Regions from separate parts of the Rhizobium sp. 01T417 genome, predicted to be linked through region 2. Evidence: riboswitches for the same ligand, from Rfam matches in the RefSeq annotation. Region 2 holds a riboswitch; the other holds the start of a gene.
The links. Region 2 has a riboswitch for thiamine pyrophosphate ahead of thiB (thiamine ABC transporter substrate binding subunit). Riboswitches for the same ligand answer to the same signal wherever they lie in the genome.
Positions count from the first base shown of each region.

Region 1: another riboswitch for thiamine pyrophosphate. It lies ahead of thiM (hydroxyethylthiazole kinase); the one in region 2 lies ahead of thiB (thiamine ABC transporter substrate binding subunit).

Region 1 covers NZ_JBFTQH010000026.1:1,646-5,056, forward strand. Annotated here, with positions in the region: gene AC1DPR_RS22170 (hypothetical protein) at 1-36, opposite strand, end outside; gene AC1DPR_RS22175 (YadA-like family protein) at 87-1,475, opposite strand; TPP riboswitch at 1,969-2,065, shown strand; gene thiM (hydroxyethylthiazole kinase) at 2,115-2,918, shown strand; gene thiE (thiamine phosphate synthase) at 2,915-3,411, shown strand, end outside.
Region 2 covers NZ_JBFTQH010000002.1:222,254-225,664, forward strand. Annotated here, with positions in the region: gene AC1DPR_RS03205 (MDR family MFS transporter) at 1-1,003, shown strand, start outside; TPP riboswitch at 1,063-1,173, shown strand; gene thiB (thiamine ABC transporter substrate binding subunit) at 1,218-2,246, shown strand; gene thiP (thiamine/thiamine pyrophosphate ABC transporter permease ThiP) at 2,246-3,411, shown strand, end outside.

The DNA.
Region 1 (3,411 bases), on a different contig from region 2:
CAGCGCCGCGAGGATAAATTTGAACGGCAAATGCATCGTTTGGGATCTCGGCTCGCGTGAACCGAACGGCTGTAGCGCTCGGACGATCACCACGTGAATGTCAACCCCGCGGTCCCACCGAAGGTACCTTCGCTCGTCCCTACGCCGACGCCGCCATGGATCAGCAGATTCTCTGTAATCCGCGCGTAAGCGCTGCCAGCGAAAGCGTTCTCGCCTTCGAACGTGCCCCAATTGATGGACACCGCAAAGTTCTTGTCATTCGGAAGGGTTCCCCCACCCATCGCCAGCGCCATCGCCGTGCCCTCGTAGGCCTTGTCGATGCGTCCATTCATCGGCGACATGCTGGATTCGAGGCTGCTGACGCGATTGTCCAGGGAATCGATGGCGTTTGTATTTGCGGTTACACGCGTATCGAGGCCGGCGATCTCAGTCGTATGGAGGTTGAGAACGTTGGTATTGTTCGTGATGCGCGTCTCGTGATCGGCAAGTTCGTTCGTGTTCTGGGCGACATTCTGATTGGTGGCGTACAGCTGGGAGCCGTTGATCGCATCCGTCGAGGTCGCCGAAATCGTGCCGGGCGCGACGTTGACGATCTTTCGCTCGGCGGCCGGCGCCCCGACGGAGACGACATTGGCGATACCGCCATCCGACGAACCAGCTCCGAGCGCCACCGAATTCTGCCCTGATGACACTGAGCCGGTCCCCAGGGCAAGACTATTGGGGCCCTGAGCACTGCTGTTAAATCCAATCGCTGTTGCCTGATTGCCAGAGGACGAACTTCTATTACCAACCGCAGTGCTATTGCCACCACTTGCACTGCTGTCACCTCCGAGCGCGACTGCGCCGCCAGCACTGGCAACGCTTCTAACGCCAGCAGCCAAGGTATCAACACTGGTGCCTTGACTGCCGACCCCAATGGCAGTCGCACCGGCACCCGTCGTCAGGCTTCGAACACCAACGGCCGTGCTGTCCACACTCTGCGCATTGCTGTCGACCCCCAGGGCAGTCGCGCCAGCGCCGGCAGCTCTGCTATTTTCCCCGATGGCTGAGCTGTTGAATCCGGAGGCGTTGCTGCCCAAACCAACCGCGACCGCGCCCCTGTCTGTCGCCTGAGAATTTTGCCCAACTGCCACCGATGATGCACCGGAAGCATTCGTCGTTGTACCGAGGGCAGTGGCGGCTCCGCCTGTCGCGCTGCTTCCCGCACCGAAAGCGGAGTTTGCTCCCGCGGCGCCCACCGCTGTCGCATTGGTTCCGCAGGCGACGTCATTGGCACCACCGGCAGTCGCCCCGTCTCCCGAGCTTGCAGTGTTCGCGCAGACGAACTGGGCCCGAGCAGGAGCGGGCGAGAATGTTGTTATGGTAGCAGATAGGAGAACACACACGGCAGGAAGCGATACAGAGACTGCAGCATGAGGTGTTCGCATCAAGACCTCCCTTCGGTCGCCAACCGAGTTGGACGATTGCATCGGCATTGTCTTGCCGGCCTATTGGCCGCGTGTAATCAAGCAGTCTGGTGGGTCAGAACCGCAAATCGTCGGCCGCCCATGAACCTCGCCTTTACCCAGCGAGCGGGAGTATGCCATTTGGCACAATCCCTGGAAAGTAAACAAAAATAAGTAAATGCAACACGATCACTGTTTCGGCTGCCGTCCAACAATGCTTACAGCTGCCGACTTTGGAATAACCGCCGAAATTTTGGAAAGTGCCATGGTTCGGACAAACAAAAAGCGGCGCCGGAATCCGTAACAGGTTGCTCACCGCAATCCAGAAGTGAGCAGTTTGCAGGGGGAAATCCAAGTCCTTCCGGCAGCTGTATTATGGCGCGCTATCGGATGAGTGATGCAACCGCCAGGAGGCCGGCAGGCGCCGCGCGCCTCCTGCAGGGCCTTTCCCGGCATCGCCGGGCTCACCCGGCGATGTCCATTTTTTGGATGACAGGCGCGTGCTTCTCTGCGAGAAGAAGGCAATGAGAGACAGGGGCGCCCCTCGAAAGATGGGCTGAGAAGGACCCTTTGAACCTGAACCGGATAATGCCGGCGGAGGGAGTCGCTCGGGACGTTTCGCCTGCTGCGTCAGTCCCCGCGCCTTTCTCCCCGATCGAAAGGCGCACCATGCAAGATCAAACCTTACCGGGAAAGCTGCTGAGCGAGTTGCGCGCGCAACCGCCGCTCGTGCACTGCATCACCAACTTCGTTGCCATGAACATCGCAGCCAATGTGCTTCTGGCCGCTGGCGCGTCTCCCGCCATGGTGCATGCCGAAGAAGAGGCTGGCGAGTTTGCGGCGATCGCAGGCGCACTGACAATCAACATCGGCACACTGTCGTCATCCTGGTTGCGCGGCATGGAGGCGGCAGCCCTCGCCGCCGGCCAGTCCGGCAAGCCATGGGTTCTCGATCCGGTCGCCCACTATGCTACCTTATTCCGCCGGGCGGCCGTTGATCGGCTCCTGGAACTCGGTCCGACGGTCATTCGCGGCAACGCCTCCGAGATCATCGCCCTTGCCGGTGGCGAAAGTCGGGGCCAGGGGGTGGACAGTCGTGACGGGGTCGAACAGGCCGAGGAATCCGCCCGGCTGCTTGCAAGGACACACGGTGCAACGGTCGCGGTAACCGGCGTCGTCGATTTCGTCACCGACGGTGAACGAGCTGCCTGGATTGAAGGCGGGTCGGCCTTGATGCCTAAGGTGACCGCGCTCGGTTGCGCACTGACCTGCCTCGTCGGAGCATTCACGGCGATCCGGCCTGCCGCGCCGTTCGAGGCAACGGTTGCCGCGCTTACGACCTTTGCTGTTGCCGGCGAGATGGCAGCCAGCAGGGCGGACGGCCCCGGTTCGTTTTCTCCGGCGTTTCTCGATGCGCTTGCAGCGCTTGACGCCCCGCTCCTCGATCGCCATGCGAGGGTGCGTTCCGCATGAGGACCATCGACCTTTCACTTTATCTCGTCCTCGATCCCGGTCTCTGTGCCGGCTTCGGCATGGTGGAGACCGCGCGGGCGGCTGTTGCTGGCGGAGCGAGCGTTGTCCAGCTGCGCGACAAGCATGCCGATACACCCCTGATGATCGAAACAGGTCGGGCACTCAAGGCGGCTTTGTCTGGCACGAGTGCCTTGCTCATCGTCAACGATGACGTCGAGGCTGCTGTCGCAATTGGTGCTGACGGTCTGCACATCGGGCAAGAGGACATGGATGCGCCAACTGCCCGCGCGCGGATTGGAGACGATATGATCCTTGGCCTCTCCGTTGAGACCGAGGCACTGGCCGCGGGGATCGATCCGGCAATCGTCGACTACGCGGGTATCGGCCCGGTCTTTGCGACATCAACGAAGGCGGATCACAAGGAGCCGATCGGTTTCGCTGGCCTTGCTCGCCTCGTGCGCATCTGCCCCGTTCCCGCAGTAGCAATCGGCGG
Region 2 (3,411 bases):
CAATGTTCCGATCGGTTTCGTCGTCCTTGTCGGTCTGGCCTTGATGCTGCCCTACCGGAAGCCCAACCGCCGTCCGAAGATCGATTACGCCGGCGCCCTGCTGCTCGCCTTGACGACGGCTAGCATCGTTCTTGCCGCCGATGGCTCTCAGGTTTTCGGCTCGCTTGTTGCTCCTCAAAGCCTGGCGATCATGGCGCTCGGTGTAGCGGCGGCCATCGGTTGGATCTTCGTCGAGCGACGCGCCGCCGAGCCGATCGTTCCCCTGTCACTGTTTCGCAATTCGACATTCAGCCTGTTGCTCATCATGTCGATCATGAGCGGCGCGATCGGCATCGGCATGGTCAATTATTTCGCGTTGTTCCTGCAGACGACGACCGGCCTCTCGCCATCGGCGGCCGGAGCGTTCTTCATTCTTCTGACCGGCGGCATCGTCTGCGGGTCGCTGTCGGCCGGTCGCATCATCTCCATCACCGGGCGCTACAAGCCCTTCGCGATCGCAAGCCTGACCTGCAGTGCCATCGCGTTTGCGCTGCTCACTCAGGTTCATGTCGGAACACCGGTCATGGTGATCGGGGCGGTGATGGCTCTCCACGGCTTCGGCGTCGGCCTTGCACAGCAGGTCCCGGTCATCGGCGTCCAGAATGCCGCTCCGGCGCGCGACGTCGGCGCCGCAACGGGATCGGTGACGCTGTCGCGCATGGGCGGCGCATCGATCGCCATCTCCATTTATGGCGCGATCATCGGCTCGCAGCTCGGCAAGACCGGACTCTCCATTCCCGGCGTGACCGATATCGAGCAACTGACGCCAAGGATGCTGGCGGCGTTGCCGGAACAGGCGCGTCAAGCCGTCGCCGACGCCTATGCCAGCGCGTTCACGCCGCTTTTCATGGCATCCTGCGCGATCGCTCTCATCGGCCTTTGTGCCGCCTTGATGCTGAAACCGACGCAGTTGCCCCGCGTGGTAGAGGTGCGGCCGGCGGCAAGGGCCGAAGCCGCCGAGTAAATGCCGATGGCGGCCTAAGGCCGCCTCTTGCAAGACGCCTAGCGTGGCGATACATCTCAAGCGCTCTAACGGGGTGCCCGTGCCATCAGGCACGCGGCTGAGAGGCTGAAAGCCAACCCGCGGAACCTGATCCGGCTAACACCGGCGGAGGGATTAGACGCGTGACATCTGGCACCGCCCTTTTCCCCTTCAAGCAAACCAGAGGAGAGGTGCCATGTTCAAATTCAAATCCCTGAGCCGTTCGTTGCTTGCCACGATCTTCATTGCGACTGAAGCCCTAGCCGGCGCGGACGCGCAGGCGGCAGACAAGACGCTTACCGTCTACACTTATGAAAGCTTCACATCCGAATGGGGTCCGGGGCCGAAGGTCAAGGAAGCGTTCGAGAAGACCTGCGGCTGCAACGTCAATTTCGTCAGCGTGGCGGATGGTGTGGCACTGCTGTCGCGTCTTAAGCTCGAAGGCGCCGGCACGAAGGCAGATGTCGTGCTTGGCCTGGATACCAACCTGACCACGGAAGCGAAGGCGACCGGCCTGTTCGATACGAGCGGCATCGATGTCGGCGGGCTCAAGGTGCCGGGCGGCTACAAGGACGATGTATTCGTGCCGTACGACTATGGCCACTTCGCTGTCATCTATGACACGCAGACGATCAAGAACCCTCCGCAAAGCATGAAGGATCTAGTCGAAGGCGACCCTGCGCAGAAGATCGTCATCGAGGACCCACGCACCTCGACGCCCGGGCTCGGTCTCCTGTTGTGGGTAAAATCCGTCTACGGCGACAAGGCGCCGGAGGCCTGGGCAAAACTCAAGAAGCGGGTGTTGACGGTAACGCCCGGTTGGTCAGAGGCCTATGGGCTGTTCACCAAGGGGGAAGCACCGATGGTGCTTTCCTACACGACGTCGCCTGCCTATCACATGGTCGCGGAGAATACGGACCGCTACCAGGCGGCTGCATTTTCAGAAGGCCATTACATACAGATCGAAGTGGCCGGACTGCTGAAAAATGCGCCCGACAAGGAGCTTGCGCGCGATTTCCTGAAATTCATGGTGACGCCGGGCTTCCAGGACACCATTCCGACCAACAACTGGATGATGCCGGTTTCGGCGACATCGCAGCCGTTGCCGGATGCGTTCGGCAAGCTCGTGAATCCGTCAAAGACCTTTCTGATGAGCTCGGATGAAGTTGCCGAGAATCGCAAAGCCTGGATCGACGAGTGGCTGGCTGCCATGAGCATGAACTGATGCTTTTGACCAAGGCCGAGATGCGACGGGCGATGCTCGGCGGGGCTGCGAGCCTCGCCGGCATTATCGCTTTCGTCGGCCTTGCGGTCCTTGCCTTGCTTCTCTCGAGCGGTGGTTCGTCGATTCTTGCGACCGTGTTTGAACCGTACATCCTGCGGATATTGCGTTTCACGCTGTTGCAGGCCGTGCTCTCCACCGCGCTCTCCATCGTTTTTGCCATTCCGGTCGCGCAAGCCCTGGCGCGTCAACGGCATTTCCCCGGCCGTATCTGGATTATCAGGCTGATGGCCGTGCCGATGGGGCTTCCTGTTCTGATCGGGGCGCTCGGATTGATCGGTATCTGGGGGCGGCAGGGCATCATGAACTCGGCGCTGCTTAAGTTCGGCCTGGCGGAACCGGTCAGCATATACGGGCTCTCGGGGATCCTGCTGGCGCATGTCTTCTTCAACATGCCTCTGGCGGCGCGCCTGATGCTGGCCGCACTGGAGCGCGTCCCATCGGAATACTGGCTGATGGCGAGTGGCTTGGGCATGCGCCCCCTATCGACTTTTCGCTTCATCGAATGGCCGGTCCTGCGTTCGGTCATCCCCGGTATCGCCGGCCTAATCTTCATGCTGTGCGCCACTAGCTTCACGCTTGTGCTGACATTGGGCGGAGGCCCTGCGGCAACGACGGTCGAGGTTTCCATCTATCAGTCCCTGCGCTTCGATTTCGACCCTGGCCGGGCTGTTACGCTTTCCCTGCTTCAGATCGTACTTACATCAATGATCCTCGGAGCCCTGTCGCTTCTTCCCGCTCCAAAGGATGAGGGGATGACAGTTGGCAAGCCTGTCAGGCGTCCGGATGGGCGACTGCCGGGCGCGCGGCTTGTGGATGGTGGCGTCCTGCTGCTTGCCACGCTGTTTCTAGCGCTCCCTTTAATGTCCGTGGTCCTGGCCGGCCTGCGGTCCGATCTGATGAAGCTCTTGCGCGAGCCCATCTTCTGGCAATCGGCTGCGACCAGTCTGGCTATCTCGATTTCGGCGGCTGCTCTCGCTTTGCTGATTTCGATGACGTTGGTGAGCGCGCGCCGCACGGCGCTTCTCCGGGGTTCAGGGGCCTTCGGCAGGAGGTTTCTTTTTGCCGCCATGGGCGGCGCGTCGTCGCTGGTGTTGCTCGTGCCGAC